DNA from 3 places in the Mesorhizobium sp. B2-3-7 genome. Region 2 is predicted to be linked to each of the others. Evidence: predicted binding sites of a transcription regulator. Region 2 holds the regulator's gene; each other region holds the start of a gene.

Region 1 (6,642 bases), on a different contig from region 2:
CTGTTCGGCGGCAAGGGCATCTATGCCGACGGCGTCATCGTCGCCATCGTGTTGCGCGGCGAATTGATGCTGAAAGCGGACGAGCAAAGCGCGCCCGACTTCGAGGCCGCCGGCTGCGCGCAGTGGACCTACACCGGGTCTCGCCACGGCAAGCTGGTGGCGATGCCCTATTGGAGTATTCCCGATAGTGCCTTCGACGACCCCGACGAGATGGCGGTATGGGCGCGGCGGGCCTATGAGGCGGGGCGGCGGGCGGGAAAATAACGCTAGGACCTCGGGGCGATGAGGCAGTGCAGACTTTTTCGGAGACGTCCAGCAGGACAGAGGAGGGCGTGACGGAACTCGGTGGTCGCGAGTAGCCGTGGTGCCGCCGCTCGTATTTCCGGCGTCCTACAGCGCCCCGGCAATTCGCGCTGCCAGCCGAGCATTGTTTTCGACCAGCGCGATGTTGGTCTTCAGGCTCCGGCCGCCGGTGAGTTCGAGGATTTTGGAGAGCAGGAACGGCGTCACCGCCTTGCCGGTAACGTTGAGCGCCTCGGCGGCCTTCTGGGCGGCCTCGATGTAGCCGGCCATCTCGCCGGCCGGGATTTCGTGATCCTCCGGCACCGGATTGGCGATCAGCATGCCGCCGCTCAGGCCCAGCGCCTGTCGCGTCTTGTAAAAATGCGCGATCTCTTCCGGCGCGTGCAAGGTCAGCGGCGCGCGGAACGGCGACTGCCGCGACCAGAAGGCCGGCATGGTCTCGCAGCCATGGCCGATCACGGGCACGCCGCGGGTCTCCAGCACCTCCAGCGTCTTTTCGATGTCGAGGATGGCCTTGGCCCCAGCCGAGACGACGATGACGGGCGTGCGCGCCAGCTCATCGAGGTCGGCGGAAATGTCGAAGCTTTTTTCGGCGCCCTTGTGCACGCCGCCGATGCCGCCGGTGGCGAACACCTTTATCCCAACCATATGCGCGGCGATCATTGTGGCGGCAACCGTGGTGCCGCCGGTGCGCCCTTGCGCGACGGCGAAGCCGAGATCGGCGCGAGAGAGCTTCATGGCGTCGCCGGTCATGGCGAGCGATTCGCGTTCTCCGTCGGAGAGGCCGATCTTGATGCGGCCCGCCACCACGGCGATCGTCGCCGGCACCGCGCCGCCGTCCGCAATGATCCTTTCCACGTCGGCCGCCATGGCGCCATTGTCGGGGTAGGGCATGCCGTGGGTTATGATGGTGCTTTCCAGCGCCACCACGGGCTTCCCGGCCGACAGGGCCTGCGCCACCGGCGCGTGGACATCGATGAAGGGGCGGGCGGTGTCTGGGGTCATCTTGATCTCCAATCCGGAGTGCGGCGCATCTTTTTGGACGCTCGATCGGCACTGCGGCACTGTGAACTGGCCGGTCTCATGCCATTTCCTGCTCTTCGGGCACAAGAGCCAGCGCTTGCGCGAAAGTCGCCGTGGTGAAATCGGGAACGGCGCCCGCGCTTTCAATAGCCAGCGTCGCGGCGGCGACGCCCTCGCGCAACGCCGCGCGCAAGGGCATGCCGCGCAGCAGGGCGGCGACCGTCGCGCCGGCAAGCGCATCGCCGGCGCCGGTGACGTCCACGACCTTTCTTGGAGGGGGCGGGACGACGGCAAAGCTGCCGTCGCGGTCGAAGCCCAGCACCGGGCCGCCGCCCGCCGTGACCACCGCGCTGTCGAGGCCGGCGCTTCTCAGCCCGTCGAGGATAGTTTTTTGAGAGGCGGCATCGTCAAGTCCGGCAAGCGCCACCGCCTCGCGCCTGTTCATGAAGGCGACGGCCAGGCCGCCGAGCACCGGTGTCAAGCGCACGACCTTGGCCGGTGAAATGGCAATGGCGAACACGGGCTTGCCGGCGGCAAGCGACACCAGCCGCTCCAGAGCCGCCGATGGCAGGTTGGCGTCGCACAGGACGGCATCGGCGGCGGCGATCTCCTCCCGCACCCTGGAGCGGCGGATCTGCTTTGCAAATGCCAGTTCATAAAGCGCCATGTCGGCAAAGCCGACGAGCAGTTCGCCCTCGCGGTCGATCAGCGCCGTATAGCTCGGCGTCGTGCGGTCGAGGAACACCGCGGACAGGTCGGCAATGCCTGCTTCGGCGATGGCGCGCGAAACCGTGTCGGCGGCGGCATCGCCGCCGCGCACCGACAGCAACGAGCCCGAGACGCCTCGCCGCACCGTGCTGCGCAATGCGTTGAAGACGCCGCCGCCAACGTCCTCGCGCATCGTGCCCGGGTTGGAGGCAGCCGGCACGTAAGCGCCGGACACCTGGCCGCGCCTGTCGATATGGGCGCCGCCCACCGCCAGGACTCTTGGAGATCTCACCATGCGCCGATATGACCTTTGTTGGCGGTCACGCACAAGCGCCATGCTGTGCGACGGAGCTTCGCAGGCAACAACCAGCGATTCGTGAGGCCGGCACGGCGAACCAGCCTGGCCTAATATTCGGGTCATGCTGGAGCCGAATCGTGAGACAAAAAAAGAACAAATCAGGATGTTGTTTATTTTTCAAATGCTTGATCCCTCTTGCCAAATGAGAACAAAAAAGGTACAAATAACCAAGGATTACGGATTGTCCGGCCTTCATTGACGACTACGGGGTGATGTATCATGGCTCAGAACAGCTTGCGGCTTGTAGAGGATAAGGCAGTGGACAAATCAAAGGCTCTGGATGCGGCGCTGTCGCAAATCGAGCGGGCTTTCGGCAAGGGCTCGATCATGCGGCTCGGCGCGAACGAGCAGGTCGTCGAGATCGAAACCGTGCCGACCGGCTCGCTCGGCCTCGACATCGCGCTTGGCGTCGGCGGCCTGCCGCGCGGCCGCATCATCGAGATCTACGGGCCGGAAAGCTCGGGTAAGACGACGCTGGCGCTGCACACGGTGGCGGAAGCCCAGAAGAAGGGCGGCATCTGCGCCTTCGTCGATGCCGAGCATGCGCTCGATCCGGTCTATGCCCGCAAGCTCGGCGTCGATCTCGAAAACCTCCTGATCTCGCAGCCTGACACTGGCGAGCAGGCGCTTGAGATCTGCGATACGCTGGTGCGCTCCGGCGCCATCGATGTGCTGGTGGTCGATTCGGTCGCGGCGCTGACGCCGCGCGCCGAAATCGAGGGCGAGATGGGCGATTCGCTGCCCGGCCTGCAGGCCCGCCTGATGAGCCAGGCGCTGCGCAAGCTGACCGCCTCGATCTCGCGCTCCAACACCATGGTCATCTTCATCAACCAGATCCGCATGAAGATCGGCGTCATGTTCGGCTCGCCCGAAACCACCACCGGCGGCAATGCGCTGAAATTTTACGCCTCGGTGCGTCTCGATATCCGCCGCATCGGCTCGGTCAAGGACCGCGACGAGGTCGTCGGCAACCAGACCCGCGTCAAGGTGGTCAAGAACAAGCTGGCGCCGCCCTTCAAGGTGGTCGAGTTCGACATCATGTACGGCGAAGGCGTGTCGAAGACAGGCGAGCTGGTCGATCTCGGCGTCAAGGCCGGCGTGGTCGAGAAGTCGGGCGCCTGGTTCTCCTACAATTCGCAGCGTCTCGGCCAGGGCCGCGAGAACGCGAAGCTGTTCCTGCGCGACAATCCCGATACGGCGCGCGAGATCGAACTTGCGCTCAGGCAGAACGCCGGACTGATCGCCGAGAAATTCCTTGAGAATGGCGGCTCCGAAGGTGGCGATGATGGGTTCGAGGATGAAGCCGGCGCGATGTAAGCGTTCGCCGGCGCAATTCAAGCGTTCGCCGGCGCGATCTAGCGTTCGGTTTATGGCCCGAGTTCGGCCATAATCCCGGTTCATCAATTTGAGCTTATGTAATCGAGTTCTGTAGTATTGCGTTTCAAACCGCCGGCCCCGTGCCGGCGGTTTGCGTTTTGGGTGGCTGGTGAACCGCGAATTGGCCGGCTTGCGTGTTTCTGGACAGGGTGCCAAGCGGCGGCTAAAAGGCCAGCTCCATCTTCTAAAGCAGAGCCCATTTTCCGCCGGTCCGGCCGGCGGCTCTCTCGAAAAGGCAGCATTCATGAGTGGCGTGAACGAGATCCGGTCGACATTTCTCGACTATTTCCGCAAGGAGGGTCACGAGGTCGTGGCGTCGAGCCCGCTTGTACCGCGCAACGATCCGACGCTGATGTTCACCAATGCCGGCATGGTGCAGTTCAAGAACGTCTTCACCGGCCTGGAGAAGCGGCCCTATTCGCGTGCCACGACCGCCCAGAAAAGCGTTCGCGCCGGCGGCAAGCACAACGACCTCGACAATGTCGGCTACACCGCGCGCCACCTGACCTTCTTCGAGATGCTCGGCAATTTCTCCTTCGGCGACTATTTCAAGGAGCGCGCCATCGAGTTGGCCTGGAACCTCATTACCAGGGAGTTCGGGCTTAAGAAGGACAAGCTGCTCGTCACCGTCTACCACACCGACGACGAGGCGGCCGGCTTCTGGAAGAAGATCGCCGGCTTTTCCGATGATCGCATCATCCGCATCCCAACCTCCGACAATTTCTGGGCGATGGGCGACACCGGGCCGTGCGGGCCATGCTCGGAAATTTTCATCGATCGCGGCGAGCACATCTGGGGCGGTCCGCCCGGCACCCCGGAGGAGGATGGCGACCGGTTCCTGGAATTCTGGAACCTGGTGTTCATGCAGTACGAGCAAGTGACGAAGGACGAGCGCATCGACCTGCCGCGCCCGTCGATCGACACCGGCATGGGGCTGGAGCGCATGGCCTCCATCCTGCAAGGCGTGGAAAGCGTGTTTGAGACCGACCTGTTCCGCCATCTGATCGATGCGGCGTCGTCCGCGCTCGGCCGCGGTCCCGACGCCGAGACCGTCGCATCCTATCGCGTCATAGCCGATCACCTGCGCTCGTCCTCGTTCCTGGTCGCAGACGGCGTGCTGCCATCGAACGAAGGCCGCGGCTATGTGCTGCGCCGCATCATGCGCCGCGCCATGCGGCATGCGCAATTGCTCGGTGCGAACGAGCCGCTGGTGTGGAAGCTGGTGCCGGCGCTGGTTCGCGAGATGGGTCAGGCCTATCCGGAACTGGTGCGCGGCGAACAGCTGATCACCGAGACGCTGAAGCTTGAGGAGACCAGGTTCCGCAAGACACTGGTGCGTGGCCTCGGTTTGCTGTCGGAGGCGACGGAAAAGCTCGGCGCCGGCGACATGCTGGACGGCGAGACGGCCTTCAAGCTTTACGACACCTATGGCTTCCCGCTCGACCTGACGCAGGATGCGCTGCGCCAGCGCAACATCTCGGTCGATCTTGCCGGCTTCACCAATGCGATGGAGCAGCAGAAGGCAGAGGCGCGTAAGCACTGGGCGGGCTCCGGCGAGGCGGCGACCGAAGCGGTCTGGTTCCCGGTGCGCGAAAAATCCGGCGCTACCGAATTCCTCGGCTACGAGACCGAGCAGGCGGAAGGCATTATCCAGGCGCTTGTCCGCGACGGCAAGACCGTCGACAGCGCCGGCAAGGGCGAAGCGGTAGCCGTAGTCGTCAACCAGACGCCGTTCTATGCCGAATCCGGCGGCCAGATGGGCGACACCGGAACCATTTCAGGCGAAGGCTTCTCGATCGAGATTTCCGATACGCAGAAGAAGGCCGACGGGCTGTTCGTGCATCTCGGCAAGGTGGTCAGCGGCACTGCCAGGACGGGTGCCGCCGTCGAGCTGAAGGTTGACCATGCGAGGCGCTCCAGGCTGCGCGCGAACCATTCCGCGACGCATCTGATCCATGAGGCGCTGCGCGAGGTGCTGGGCACCCATGTGGCACAGAAGGGCTCGCTGGTCGCGCCCGAGCGCCTGCGCTTCGACATCTCGCACAACAAGCCCATCTCGCCCTCGGAACTCGAGGAGGTCGAGCGCATGGCCAATGAGATCGTGGTGCAGAACAGCCCGGTGATCACGCGCCTGATGTCGGTCGACGATGCCATTGCCGAAGGCGCCATGGCGCTGTTCGGCGAGAAATACGGCGATGAGGTGCGCGTCGTGTCTATGGGCACGGGCCTACATGGCGCCAAGGCCAATCGCCCCTATTCGGTCGAGCTTTGCGGCGGCACGCATGTCAGGGCAACCGGTGACATCGGCCTGGTGCGCGTCGTGTCCGACAGCGCCGTCGCCGCAGGCGTGCGCCGCATCGAGGCGCTGACGGGCGAGGCCGCGCGCAAGCATCTCGACGAACAGGACCGGCGGCTGAAGGCGGCCGCGGCAACACTGAAAATCTCGCCGGCCGACGTGCCGGCGCGTGTTGAAGCCCTGCTCGAAGAGCGCAAGAAGCTCGAGAAGGAGCTCACCGAAGCGCGCAAGAAGCTGGCGCTGGGCGGCGGGTCGCCCGCTGACGCGCCGGCCGCCAACGAGACCGTCGCGGGCGTCGGCTTCCTCGGCAAGTCGGTTTCCGGTGTCTCGCCGAAGGATCTGAAGCCGCTCGCCGATGCCGGCAAAAGCTCGCTCGGCTCCGGCGTGGTCGTGTTTGTCGGTGCGGGCGAGGACAACAAGGCGAGCGTCGTGGTCGCTGTCACCGATGATCTCGTCGGCCGCTTCAGCGCCGTCGACCTGGTGCGCGTCGCCTCCGCGGTACTCGGCGGGCAGGGCGGCGGCGGCCGGCCCGACATGGCGCAGGCCGGTGGCCCCGATGCCTCGAAGGCCGACGACG
Region 2 (6,642 bases):
TCGAAGTGAAGCCGGGATCGTAGGTAAAGGCGCCGGTGGTGCTGTACAGCGTGGCGATGTCGATGACGTCAGGCCCGACCGAACCACTTCGCACCTTGAATTCGTGCGTCTTGCCGGCGAATTCCAGCTTTGCCGTGGCTTCCTGGGTCTTGCCGCCCAGTTCCCGTCTTGTCGCAGCTTCGGTCATTGCAAACTCCTTCTTGTTTCCTCATGCCGGCAAAGGCAAATTCTGCAAAGCGACACGTCGAAGTCACCGAATGCGCGTATTCGCGACCGCATTTTAGGAAGTGCGTGCCAGATTGGGCCAAGGCTCAATGTTGCACTGCGAAACGCGCCTTTCAATGCCAATCTTCTTGGGCCAGATTGCTCCTAATCGATTTGATCCGCGATGCGCGCCAGGCTCTCCTCGCGACCAAGCACGGCGAGAACGTCGAACACGCCGGGCGAGGTGCTCTTGCCGGTCAAGGCGGCGCGCAAGGGCTGGGCGACGGCGCCGAGCTTGTGGCCGCCGGCCGTCGCATAGTCCCGGATCGCGGCTTCAGTCGAGGCCGCCGTCCAGTCGCCTGAAACCGCCTCGAGGGCGTCGTGAGCGCCACGCAGGACCTTGCGCGCATCGTCATTGAGCAGCAGGGCTGCCTTCTCGTCGATCGGCAGTGGCCGCGCGGCAAACAGGAAGGCGGCGCCATCGACAAGCTCGACCAGCGTCTTGGCGCGCTCCTTCAGCCCTGGCAACGCTGCCAGCAACTGTGCCCTGTTCCGGTCGTCGAGGCGTGCGGCCATTGCCGGGCCGCCCTCGAGATAGGGCAAGGTGGCGATGAAGATGTCGAACAGCTCGGCATCGCCCATGCGGCGCATGTGGACGCCGTTTAGCGCCTCCAGCTTGGCGAAATCGAAGCGGGCGGCGCCCTTGTTCACATCGCCGATATCGAACCAGGCGATCATGTCCTGGATCGACATGATCTCGTCGTCGCCGTGGCTCCAGCCGAGCCGAGCCAGGTAGTTGAGCAGCGCTTCGGGCAGGTAGCCCATGGCGCGGTAGGCCTCCACGCCCAGCGCGCCGTGCCGCTTCGACAGCTTGGCGCCGTCGGCGCCGTGGATCAGCGGTATGTGCGACATTGAAGGCACATCCCAGCCCATGGCGTTGTAGATCACGGTCTGGCGGGCGGCATTGGTCAGGTGGTCGTCGCCACGGATGATGTGGGTGACGCCCATGTCGTGGTCGTCAACGACGACGGCATGCATGTAGGTCGGATTGCCGTCCGAGCGCAGGATGATGAAGTCGTCCAGATCCTTGTTGGGAAAGCGCACGTCGCCCTGGACACGGTCATGCACCACCGTCTCGCCTTTGGTCGGCGCCTTGATGCGGATCGCGCCCTTGACGCCAGGAGGCGCCTGCGAAGGGTCGCGGTCACGCCAGCTTCCGTCATAGCGCGGCGGCAAGCCCTTGGCCCGCGCCGCGTCGCGCATTGCCTCAAGCTCGGCAGGGGTCTCGTAGCTGTAGTAAGCCTTGCCCATGCGCACCAGCTCCTCGGCCACCTCGCGATGGCGCGGCGCGCGCTCGAACTGCGAGACGGCGTCGCCGTCCCAGGTGAGGCCGAGCCAAGTCAGTCCTTCGAGAATGGCTGCTGTCGCCGCATCGGTGGAGCGCTCGCGGTCGGTGTCCTCGATGCGCAGCAGCATCGTACCGCCGGTGTGCTTGGCGTAGAGCCAGTTGAAGAGCGCCGTACGCGCGCCGCCGATGTGCAGGTAGCCGGTGGGCGAGGGGGCAAAACGGGTGACAACCTTGTCGGACATACAACTCTCGGGAAACGTCTGGAGCGGGGTGCGGATCACACGCACTTTCGCGCGTCGCGCGTTCATGTAGCATAGGGTGTCGAGGGCGCAAGGGGCAGACCCGATGGCTGGAGCGGGCAGGGGCGCGGAGGAAGGCGAGGACGTCGTTGCCGGCGTCAGCGAACGCTCTTTTTTTGCCACGCCCGCGCCCGCCTCATTGCCGCTGGCGTTGTCGCCCCTACAGCAGCCGAGCAAGTCGCCGCCGGCGGATGTTTCCACGCCGCCCGGCATTCCCGCAGCCGGCGCGGCCGTGCGTCTGCGCCGTGAGTTCGGCCGTGCTTCATGGCCTCGTCTGCGCAACGGCGTGGCCAGAGCGTCCGAGCTCGAACTCGATCGGGGCATAGCCTTCCTGCTCGTGCCGGTGTTCCTGGCATGCGGATCGATCGCCTATTTTTCGCTGGCGGCGGAGCCGGGCTTTGCCAAGCCTGTCGCGGTCGCGATCCTGATGTCGCTGTGCGCGCTCGTTTCACGCTCATGGCCGAAAACGCATCTGTGCTTCATGGCGGCGCTGTTGTGCGCGCTCGGCATGCTCGCCGGCAAAGTCGAGACGTGGCGAGCGGGAACGCGGATGCTGGGCTCGGAAATCTCCACGCAAATCACCGGCCGCGTCGTTTCGGTCGACCAGATGGAGACCGGGCGCATCCGGCTGACCATCGATGTGACATCGACCGCGCGGCCGAAACTACTCTACGCGCCGGAGCGCGTTCGCCTTTCGGCACGCAAGGTGCCGGCTGAAGTGACGGCCGGTTCGCTCGTGACCGGCTATGCCAGGCTGTTGCCGCCGACCGGACCGGTGCGGCCGGACAGCTACGACTTTTCCTTCGACAGCTACTTCGCCGGCATAGGCGCCAGCGGCTTCTTTCTCGGCAACCCCAAAATCGTCTCAGCCGATGACAGGCCGCTGTGGGCCGCCCTTTCAGCCGCCATCGAGAGTGCTCGCGAAAGCATTGCCGACCATATCAGGGGCAGCATCGGCGGCGCCGAGGGCGAGATCGCCGCGGCGCTGATCGTGGGTGTGCGCGCCGGGATTCCCGACGAGATCAATGAAGCGATGCGACGCACCGGCATCTACCACATCATCTCAATTTCCGGGCTGCACATGGCGCTGGTCGCCGGCACGGTCATGGGTCTGCTGCGTGGCGGCTTCGCGCTGTTCCCGAATTTTTCCTCCCGCCGGCCGGTCAAGAAATACGCGGCCGCGGCGGCACTTTTCTCCATCGCCGCCTACCTCGTCATTTCGGGCGTCGTTGTCGCCGCCGAACGCAGCTTCATCATGCTGGCGGTGATGCTGATCGCCGTTCTGTTCGATCGGGCGGCACTCACCATGCGCAATCTGGCTATTTCGGCGATCGCCGTCATCGTGGTGTCGCCGCACGAGGTGGTAGGGCCGAGCTTCCAGATGTCCTTCGCCGCCACCGCGGCCCTGGTCGGCGCCTATGCCGGCTGGTCGGATCGCAAAGCCGACAAAGCGCGGACCCCGCCGCCGCAACGGACCTTGCCTAGCCTGCTGACGCGAAAATTGCTGCTGGCGACAGGTGGGCTGGCGATGACCTCGATTATCGCGGGAAGCGCCACGGCGCTTTTCGCCATCTGGCATTTCCAGCGCGTGTCGCCGCTCAGCCTGTTCGCCAATCTTGCCGTCATGCCGATCGTTTCGGTCGTGATGTTCCTTGCGGTTGCCAGCGCGCTGCTGATGCCGTTCGGGTTCGATGGACCATCCCTTTATCTGATGGGCAAGGGACTGACCGCGATGATCGCCATATCAGGATGGATCTCGCAACGCTCGCCGGTCGACGCGGTCGGGTTGATTTCGCAGCAATCCGTCCTTCTGGTGGCGATCGCCCTGGTCATCGCGACGATGGCCACGACATGGCTGCGGCTGGCGGCACTTCCCTTCGCGCTCGCCGGCCTGTTGACCGTCTCGGACACGCGCACGCCGGACGTGCTGATTTCGGAGGATGCCCGCCTGGTGGCGTTGCCGATCGGCGGCGGCGAGCTCGCGATCAACCGGGCGCGCCCGAACGAATTCACCGTCGATAATTGGAAACGCGCGCTGAAGTCCGAAACCATCGTTGCGCCGGAACTGTTCGACAGCGGAGACCGACAGTTCGACATCTTCGATCCCGCGCAACTTCCGGCGGGAGCGCCTTTCTATTGCTTCACGGGCCTGTGCATGGCCCGGCATACCTCGGGGGCGATCATCGCGCAGGTGGAGGATCGCAAGGACGCCTGGAGGGCCTGCTCCTATGCGGATCTGATCGTCATCAACGACCCCGCGGGCTACGATCCCTGCCACAATCCGCTGGTTCTCGTCATCACCAAGCGGCAGCTCGCTCGCAAGGGAAGTGCCGCCGTCTTCTTCGACCAGCAATCGGCGACGGCACCGGCACGGGTCAGCTTTGCCGTCGACAGGCCATATCGGCCCTGGCACGAACAGCGGAAATTCTCACGCGAGGCAAGGGGACTGCCGCCTTACCGTAAACCCGAAAAGCCCATCGCCGACCCCGCTCAGTAGCGCCTGATCAGGCCGACCAGCTTGCCTTGCACCTTGACCCTGTCCGGTCCGAAAATACGTGTTTCATAGGCCGGATTGGCAGCCTCGAGCGCAATCGAAGCACCCTTTCGGCGGAAGCGCTTCAGCGTTGCTTCCTCCTCGTCCACCAGGGCCACGATGATCTCGCCGGGACTTGCGGTGTCGGCATTGCGGATGATGACCGTGTCGCCGTCGAAAATGCCGGCCTCGATCATCGAATCGCCCTTGACCTCCAGCGCATAGTGTTCGCCGCCCATGATCATGTCAGGCGGCACTGAAATGGAATGCGTCTGATGCTGGATGGCGTCGATCGGCACACCCGCTGCGATGCGACCCATGACCGGGATCGACACCGCTGAAACCGCGTCGTCGTCATTGCCGGCAGCGGGCAGACGCGAAGACGTCGCCGGCTTGATCTGCCGGCTAGGGCTGCTGCCCTGTCCGAGGCTGCCCTGGATGACGCTCGGGGAGAACTTCTTTGCCGCGTTAAGACCCGGCGCGATCGAGTCCGGCAGGCGCAGCACCTCCAGCGCGCGCGCCCGGTTGGGCAGGCGGCGAATGAAGCCGCGCTCCTCCAACGCCGTGATCAGCCGATGAATTCCCGACTTGGAGGCGAGGTCCAGCGCTTCCTTCATCTCGTCGAAGGACGGCGGAATGCCGCTTTCCTTCAGCCGTTCATGGATGAACATCAAGAGTTCATGTTGCTTGCGCGTGAGCATGGCGGCCCCCAAAGGCATTGCACGAAGGGTCTGGAACCAGAATCAGAAAACAAACCCAGAACAAACACTATCTGTTCCAGTTGTGTTCCGCAACCATTTAAAGTTTAATGAATTTGTTAAGGCGACGGAAACGAAATGCCCTCCCGCAGCCAGCATCCTGCCAGCGCGGTCCGTCGTCAATGCGCTCCCGGGCCCTTTGAAACTATTTTGGTTAATGGCCTGTGGCCCGACCGGTCTCCACTCTTGGCACAAGCCTGCAAGCTGGGTGACCGGCAGGTGCGGGGTGCGTTTGGGCGGATTAGAAACCCCTGCGGCTCGTGAACGAAACGAAACCAAAATGCCAACTTCCGCCGGAAAACGGCCAGACACCACCACTGGTCGCGACGGGCTGCGTTCGTTCGTTCGCTTGACGAAACCGTATAATAATGTACGGTTTTCGAAGAGGAACACCAATGACCACGCCGAAGCAGGCCGCGCGACGCGAACGGATAGAGGAGGCCGCCTATGCGGTGCTCCGGGAAGCCGGCTACAAGAGCGCCTCCCTGCTTGCTATCGCCAAGCGGGCATCGGCCTCGAACGAAACCCTCTACAACTGGTACGGCAACAAGCAGACCCTGTTTCGATCCTTGATCGAAGCCAATGCGGGAGAGGCAAGGAAGCTGCTGGAGGACGCCCTTCACCAGGCGCGCGATCCGCTCGAAACCCTGAACTTGCTCGGGCCAGTCCTGCTGACCCTCGTGACGGGCGACAAGGCGGTGGCGCTCAATCGCGCCGCGGCCGGCGACGTCAACGATACAGGCACGCTTGGCCAATCGATCGCGCAATTCGGCCGCAATACCATAATGCCGCTTGTTGGCGACCTGCTTCGAACCGCAAGTCGGGCCGGCCTGATCGCCTGTGACGATCCTGCCGAAGCCGCCGACATCTACATCAGTCTTTTGATCGGCGATCTCCAGGTTCGCCGGATCGTTGGGGTGCTCGAGGAACTGCCTCGGGCGGAAATCGAGCAAAGATCGAACCGGGCGTTCACCCTGTTCTTGCGCCTCTATGCGGCCAGCCCTTGCCCGGGCGGCAAAACAGCCGGCCCGTTTCCAGGGCGCTCTTCTCACCGAGGAACATCGCGACCATGAGCAAAATTCCCGATCTCGCAGCGATCGAGGCAATGGACACCGCGGATCCGCTGCGTGCCATGCGTGACCGCTTCACCTTGCCCCAGGGGGTGATCTATCTCGACGGCAATTCGCTGGGCGCCGCTTCGCCAGCCGTGTTCGGCGAGCTGCAGAAGGCCGCCACGCAGGAGTGGGCGCAGGATCTCATCCGCGCCTGGAACACCGCCGGCTGGTTCGACATGCCGGTCGAACTCGGCGACCAACTCGGGCGCCTGATCGGGGCCGCCGCCGGCCAGACGGTGGTCTGCGATACCACCTCGATCAACATCTACAAGGTGCTGCATGCGGCACTCGGGATGCGGCCGGACAGGTCAGTCATCATCGCCGAGGGGGACAGCTTTCCGACCGATCTCTATATGGCCGAAGGCGTTGCCTCGACGCGGCCGGG
Region 3 (6,642 bases), on a different contig from region 2:
CGGCGCATACTTGCCGTCGTGCCACTGGTTGATGTCGTAGCTGGCGTTCTTGAGGTCGCCCTTCTCGTCGAAGGTGACATTGCCGACAACCGTGCTGATTGGCTGCCCGTTCTTCAGCGCCTCGGCGACCTTGGCCGGATCATCGCTGCCGGCACGCTTGATGCCTTCCGCAAAGGCCTGGATCGTGGCGTAGGAGAATAGCGTGAAGCCTTCCGGCACGAAACCGCCGGCTTTGATCTTCTCGACGGCTGCCTTGGCTTCCGGCTTTGCCTGAGGATCCGACGGGAAGACGAACATGGTCCCTTCGCCGGCCGGGCCGGCAACCTGCCAGAATTCCGGCGAGGCTATCGAATCGGGCATGATCAGCTGGAACTTGATGCCCTGTTCCGCCGACTGGCGCAGGATCAGGCCAGCCTCCGGGTGGTAACCGCCGAAATAGACAACGTCGGCCTTGAGGTCCTTGAGCTTGGTGACGAGCGCCGAATAGTCCTTTTCGCCGGCATTGATGCCTTCATAGTCCACTTCCTTCAGGCCGCCGGCATTCATCGTGGCCTTGACCGCATCGGCAACGCCCTGACCGTAGGCACTCTTGTCATGCAGGATGACGACGTTCTTGCCGGCATACTTCTTCGCGATCCAGGGGCCGATGAAGGCACCCTGCGCATCGTCACGCGTATAGAGGCGCATGATCGTCGGCCAGCCGGCCTTCGCTGCGGCGTCGGTCAGCACCGGGTTCGAGGAGGCCGGGCTCATCATCAGGGCACCGGCTTCGGCATAGACGGCGGAAGCCGGAATGCTCGAACCCGAGCAAGCGTGGCCGTCGATGAACTTGACGCCATTGGCGACGATACGGTTGGCGACCGAAACCGCCTGCTTCGGGTCGCACTGGTCATCCTCGATATCGAGCTTGATCTGGCGACCGTCGACACCGCCGGCAGCATTGATCGCGTCGGCGGCAGCCTGCGCGCCCTGCTTGAACTGATCGCCAATGGTGGCGAGCTGTCCGGTCATCGGACCGACCACCGAAAAGGTGATGTCGTCGGCATAGGCGACCGGCGCGCTCATCATCAGGCCGAAAATGGCCGCGTTCAAAATACTTAATTTTTTCATTGCGGTATGACTCCTCCACTCACGCGCGGCCGCCCCGGCCACGCTTCTTCCAGAGAGGCCGGACAATTTCATCCTTCGTGTGGCCTGTCTAGGCGCATTGGCGGCGCTCGATTAGGCCTGCGGAGCATCTCTGGAGCAAAAAGGCAAAAGCCGCGCCGGCCTTGTTCCGGCCGGTCGCGGCTTTGCCTGTCGAGCTGTTTCTCAAGCGCCCCCGCACTCGAACCCAACTCGCCTTCCCTGTCTTCCTGCTGGCCCTGATCTTTCCGAAACCGGATCATGGCCGCCGCGCCGCTGGCCCTGTCGGGCGTGCCGCGTTCTTGGTTTTGTCACGTGGCCGTCTTACCGCGGCCTTGTCCTTGCCTGGCGGACCAGAAGGCCGCCCTGCCTTATCTCTAAATTCAGTGCATCGTCATCCATTCGCGGGCTTCGCGCAGCGCCTTGGCGATCTCGACCTTCGACATCGCAGCCGACAGTTCCGAACGCAATTCCGCAGCGCGGGCCGAACCCTTGATCGCGGCGATGTTGAACCATTTGTGGGCGGCGACGACATCGGTCTCGCAATCGCGGCCCGTCGCATACATCATCCCCAGTTCGAAAAGAATGTCGGCCTGGGCAGTTGCCCCCATGGCGCCGAAGCCTGCTTCAAGCATTTCAAAACGTGCCATTTTTCAATCCTCTCTTCCGGCCCTGTCTGGCTCCCGAGAGCTGCCTCCGTTTGTCTGCCCGGGCCGCTCTTTCGATGCTTTCGAGAATGCCGCTCAGGCTTGAATCCGTCGTTAAATGGCGTGCTTAATTTGAGGAAAACAAAGCTAAAACAATAGGTAAACGTGGAAATTCGTTAAGGATACAAAGCCAGCGATTCAGCCGGATAGCGCCAAATTTGACGACAATTTTCGCGGGCGGAATCAACACTCTGCTAACCACGCGAAACAAACGCCGCGCATGCATGCATTCATTTCCCTGCCGACATTGCTTCCGTCGGCGCATCTGAATTGCCAAAGCTTCCGCTGCGGCACCGCTTTTGTTTTGCGGGGAGCTGGATTAGCTTACGTTTGCGTAAGCGGCAGACCGGCGAGGCGGAGCCTCCTGCCGGGTATCCAAGGGAGGAAAGATGTTTCGAAAAGCAAGCCTGGCCCTGGCGGCCACTTTGATCCTGACCGGTGTGGCCTGGGCCGATCCGATCGAGGGAAACTGGAAGACGCAGGCCGGCGATACCGCGGCCATCGGGGGCTCGGGTTCATTTTCCATCACGCTGAAGTCCGGCAAATATGCCGGCAAGACCATCGGTTCGCTCAAGGCGTCCGGCGACAACAAATACGCCGGCAGCATAACCGACCCGGCAAACGACAAGACCTACTCCGGCAAGGCGACACTGTCGGGCACCTCGCTGAAAATGAGCGGCTGCGTGCTCGGCGGGCTGATCTGCAAGAGCCAGACCTGGCACAAGCTCTGATCGACCCAATCCTTGCGACATGAAAACGGGGCCGGCAGGCCCCGTTTTCGTTTCATGATCCTGGCGTGCTGTGCCGGCGGCCATGCTCCTTATGGCCAGCGCCGCCTCAAAACCCATCAACCAATTTGAACGGCAGATGAACGCCGGCATCAGAGCCGGTTCAGTCGTGCCCGGGCATTCTCCTGCGTGTTGAAGGAGACACGACCAATGCTCGCCCGCCGCTTCACCATCGTCTGCCTGCTGGTGAGCCTGTTTGGAATGTTCTTCGCCATCCTCGTCGCCGAAGCGGGCCGTTCGGCCCGTTCCTGGGACGAGGCCAGTTCCAGAACCTGCCGCCTCGCCTGCCCGACCACCCTTCGCCCCTGAGACAGAAACCAAAGACCTGACCAACCACAAGACCTCGAAAGAAAAGCAAAGACCATGAACCGCATCGCCGCCAACCTCTTCAAAACCGTTCGGCTTCTGCCGCGGGCGGCGCTCATCCTGGCGTTTCTTGCCGCGCCGGTCCTGGCCGTGCCGATGATGCGTGCCGATGCCGGTTCCACGATCGACGCGCCAGCACTGAAGAAATCCGGCGTCGGTTTCGTGCTGCTGGTCAGCCTGCAGCGCGGATAAATTGCGCCTTCGATCGGGACACCCCTCCCAACCGCCTTTCCAAATCTCTATATTGAGCCATGGAAAAGCGAATCTATCCCCAAGCCATCGAATCTGTCGTCATGCCCGAGCCTTTTGGCCGGCAGAGCTTCGACACCGCAGAAAAGGCCGTCGCGGCGCTGCAAGCCCTTTATGGCCGCAACACCAAGTTCCTGCGCGACTCCTTCGCGGCGCTTGCCGCCGGCGGCGACAGCAGCAAGCGCTACCGCGCCTTCTACCCGGAGATCGGTGTCACGACCAACTCGTTCACCCAGATCGATTCACGCCAAGCCTATGGCCACATGCCGACGCCGGGGCATTTTTCCACCACCATCACCCAGCCGAGCCTGTTCGAAAGCTATCTGGTCGAGCAATTGCGTCTGATCATGCGCAATCACGGGGTCGCGGTCACGGTCTCGGAATCGACAACGCCGATCCCGCTGCATTTCGCCTTCCTCGAAGGCACCCATGTCGACGGAACGGCGGCCGAGCGTATCCAGCGGCCTATCCGAGACCTGTTCGACGTGCCAGATCTCGACGGTACAGATGACCAGATCGCCAACGGCACGTTCGAAGTGGCGTTCGGAGAACCAAGGCCGCTGGCGCCCTTCACCGCGCAGCGGATCGACTATTCGCTCCACCGCCTGTCGCACTATACCGCGACCACGCCGCAGCATTTCCAGAATTTCGTGCTGTTCACCAACTATCAGTTCTATATCGACGAGTTCGTGGCGCGCGCCCGTGACCTGATGGAGAATGGCGGCGGCGGATATGCCGAATTCATCGAACCGGGCAACGTGGTCACCAAAGCCGGGCAGAGCGCCCCGAGCGAAGGGGTGGCGCCGCAGCGCCTGCCGCAGATGCCGGCCTACCACTTGAAGAAGCCAAACCATGGCGGCATCACCATGGTCAATATCGGTGTCGGACCCTCCAACGCCAAGACGATCACCGACCACATCGCGGTGCTGAGGCCACATGCCTGGGTGATGCTCGGCCACTGCGCGGGCCTGCGCAATACGCAGGCGCTGGGCGATTATGTGCTGGCGCATGCCTATGTGCGCGAGGATCACGTGCTGGACGACGACCTGCCGGTCTGGGTGCCGATCCCGCCATTGGCCGAAATCCAGGTGGCATTGCAGGAAGCGGTGGCCGAAGTCACCGGCCTGTCGGGGTACGATCTCAAGCGCATCATGCGCACCGGCACTGTAGCCACCATTGACAACCGCAACTGGGAACTGCGCGACCAGCGCGGACCGGTGCAGCGGCTTTCGCAGTCAAGGGCGATCGCACTTGACATGGAATCGGCAACGATCGCGGCCAATGGCTTCCGCTTCCGCGTGCCTTACGGCACGCTCTTGTGTGTCTCCGACAAGCCGCTGCATGGCGAGTTGAAGCTGCCCGGCATGGCGACCGAGTTCTACAAGCGACAGGTGGCGCAGCACCTGACCATCGGCATCCGGGCGATGGAAAAGCTTTCGGAAATGCCGATGGAGCGGCTGCATTCGCGCAAGCTCAGAAGTTTTTCGGAAACGGCCTTCCAGTAGCCGATCTGCGCGCCGCCAGAGCTATTCGCCGTCTTGCCGGCGATTCGCCATCTTGCCCGCAATTCGCTATCTTGATTGAGCCGCATTTTTGCCGATAACCGGGCGAGGACCATCGCTGGCAACTCATGCAGATCTGATCCGATGAAACGCAGTCGAGACATGGCGGCTTCACTGGTATTCATCGTGATGATGACGCTCTCGGTCGCGCTGGTGGCCGGCTTCTTAGGCGCGTTGCACCCGGCGCTCGATTCCTTTTCGCATTTCCGCATTCACCTCGCCGTGCTGATGGCGCTTTGCGCGCTGCCGCTGCTGGCGACATCGTTTCGCCTGCAAGCGGCCGCGGCCCTGGTTTTTGCCGTGGCCGCTCTTGCCACCGCTTCGACCGCCTTGCCCCGGCCGTGGCCGGTTCAGGCGGTCGCCAAACCCACCGACCAGGTAGTCTACAGCCTGCTGCAGATGAATCTGCGCTACGACAACCCGACGCCGAAAAAAGTGCTGTCACTGATCGGCCGGACCAATCCCGACGTCATCACCCTGGACGAGGTGTCGGCGATGTGGGCGACGGAGCTTGGCTACATCGCCAGCGCCTATCCATACCGGATCCTCTGTCCCTATCCCAACGGCGTATTCGGCGTCGCGCTGCTCTCGCGGCGGCCCTTTCTCGCCGGCACCGCGCCACATTGCGAGCGCCGGGGCGCAATGGCCGTTGCGACCATCGATTTCGGCGGCAGGAGCGCCGACGTCGCCGCCATCCATCTCAGCTGGCCGTGGCCGCGGGAACAGTATTGGCAGATCGGCGAACTCTCGGAGCAGCTTTCATCGCTCGGCCAAACCGCCATCATGGCCGGCGATTGCAACGCGGTGCCATGGAGCGCCGCGGTGCGGCGCGTCGCCGCTCTCGGCGGACTGACGGTCATGCCGTCGGCCGGGTCGACCTGGATTCACCGGAAGCTGCCCGACTTCCTGCGCCGCTATGCAGGCCTCCCGATCGACCAGGCGTTCAGCAAGGGCGGCGTGACCATTCTGTCGTCAACGCGACTGGAAGATACCGGCTCCGACCATCTTCCCGTACTCGTGGAGTTCTCGCTTCGCCCCGACGACAGGCTGCCCCATGACGAGCATGAGAGCGCGCTCGCGGCGAGCGACCTTGAAAACAATCCGCGCGGTTGATGCTTCGGCATTCTCAGGGTTTGGTCAACGCTTCGACAAGGTGCTCGACAGGCCCGCCGCCGCGATGCTCGCGCGCATCGAAAGCGTTCTGCCTGGCTTCGTATTCGACATAGATGGCCTTGATCCGGCGCCGCGCCTCGAGATGCGTGGCGGTGCAGAACCAGTTGTCCGGGCGCCGCAGGCCGGCAAGCGCGGCCTCGGTGGCCCGCATCATACGCCTCGCGATACCGCCATGCGTCTGCTCGTGCTTGCGAACGCCGATCATGAAACGGTCCCAACGTTCGCGCAGGACAGGGCTTGCCGACGAGAGCCGCGGGAAAGTGTAGGTCAGGTTCAGCGTCCCGTTGGCCTGCCGCAGATGGCAGGCACCATCCTTCCGGACAATATCGAGATCCCAATGCACGGCGTAACCGGTTTCGGCGATGGCACGCGCCATATAGCCGTGCTTGGGTCCCAGCCGGTCCATTGCCTCGACAAGGGCGGCTCCGGTATTTCCAACGACATCATAGGTGCGGATGTGAACGGTGAGCTTTGTGCCCGCCGACGCGGCTGATGCGCAAAGCAGCATGAAGGCCATGGCGAGCATCGTGGGGCTGGTCAGGCGCATGTCCGCCTCCTTTGTCGGAGCCGAGCAGACCACACTCGGCGGAAGGCTTCAACGGGCTTGATCGAGGCAGGCGGTCGCCGGCGACAGACAAGTCCGCCGCCGCTCGCATGTTCTTCGTGACGGCT

Evidence for each region. The regulator LexA, encoded in region 2, represses DNA repair genes until DNA is damaged. The targets are predictions, from matches to a motif close to TGTTCNNNNTGTGTTCNG.
Region 1: the regulator LexA is predicted to act here: its motif matches at 2,537-2,554, upstream of recA (recombinase RecA).
Region 3: the regulator LexA is predicted to act here: its motif matches at 1,910-1,927, upstream of FJ940_RS22630 (sel1 repeat family protein).

The regions. Positions count from the first base shown of each region.
Region 1 covers NZ_VFVV01000003.1:213,531-220,172, reverse strand. The annotation lists gene FJ940_RS07925 (TfoX/Sxy family protein) at 1-264, shown strand, start outside; gene FJ940_RS07920 (pseudouridine-5'-phosphate glycosidase) at 391-1,308, opposite strand; gene FJ940_RS07915 (carbohydrate kinase family protein) at 1,385-2,329, opposite strand; gene recA (recombinase RecA) at 2,612-3,709, shown strand; gene alaS (alanine--tRNA ligase) at 4,014-6,642, shown strand, end outside.
Region 2 covers NZ_VFVV01000015.1:36,018-42,659, forward strand. The annotation lists gene gltA (citrate synthase) at 1-187, opposite strand, end outside; gene gltX (glutamate--tRNA ligase) at 370-1,794, opposite strand; gene FJ940_RS24445 (ComEC/Rec2 family competence protein) at 1,898-4,348, shown strand; gene lexA (transcriptional repressor LexA) at 4,342-5,085, opposite strand; gene FJ940_RS24455 (TetR/AcrR family transcriptional regulator C-terminal domain-containing protein) at 5,538-6,215, shown strand; gene kynU (kynureninase) at 6,212-6,642, shown strand, end outside.
Region 3 covers NZ_VFVV01000012.1:134,341-140,982, forward strand. The annotation lists gene FJ940_RS22625 (branched-chain amino acid ABC transporter substrate-binding protein) at 1-1,110, opposite strand, end outside; gene FJ940_RS22630 (sel1 repeat family protein) at 1,509-1,775, opposite strand; gene FJ940_RS22635 (DUF2147 domain-containing protein) at 2,222-2,563, shown strand; gene FJ940_RS28550 (hypothetical protein) at 2,771-2,929, shown strand; gene FJ940_RS22640 (hypothetical protein) at 2,984-3,178, shown strand; gene FJ940_RS22645 (AMP nucleosidase) at 3,280-4,740, shown strand; gene FJ940_RS22650 (endonuclease/exonuclease/phosphatase family protein) at 4,900-5,910, shown strand; gene FJ940_RS22655 (DUF922 domain-containing protein) at 5,924-6,517, opposite strand.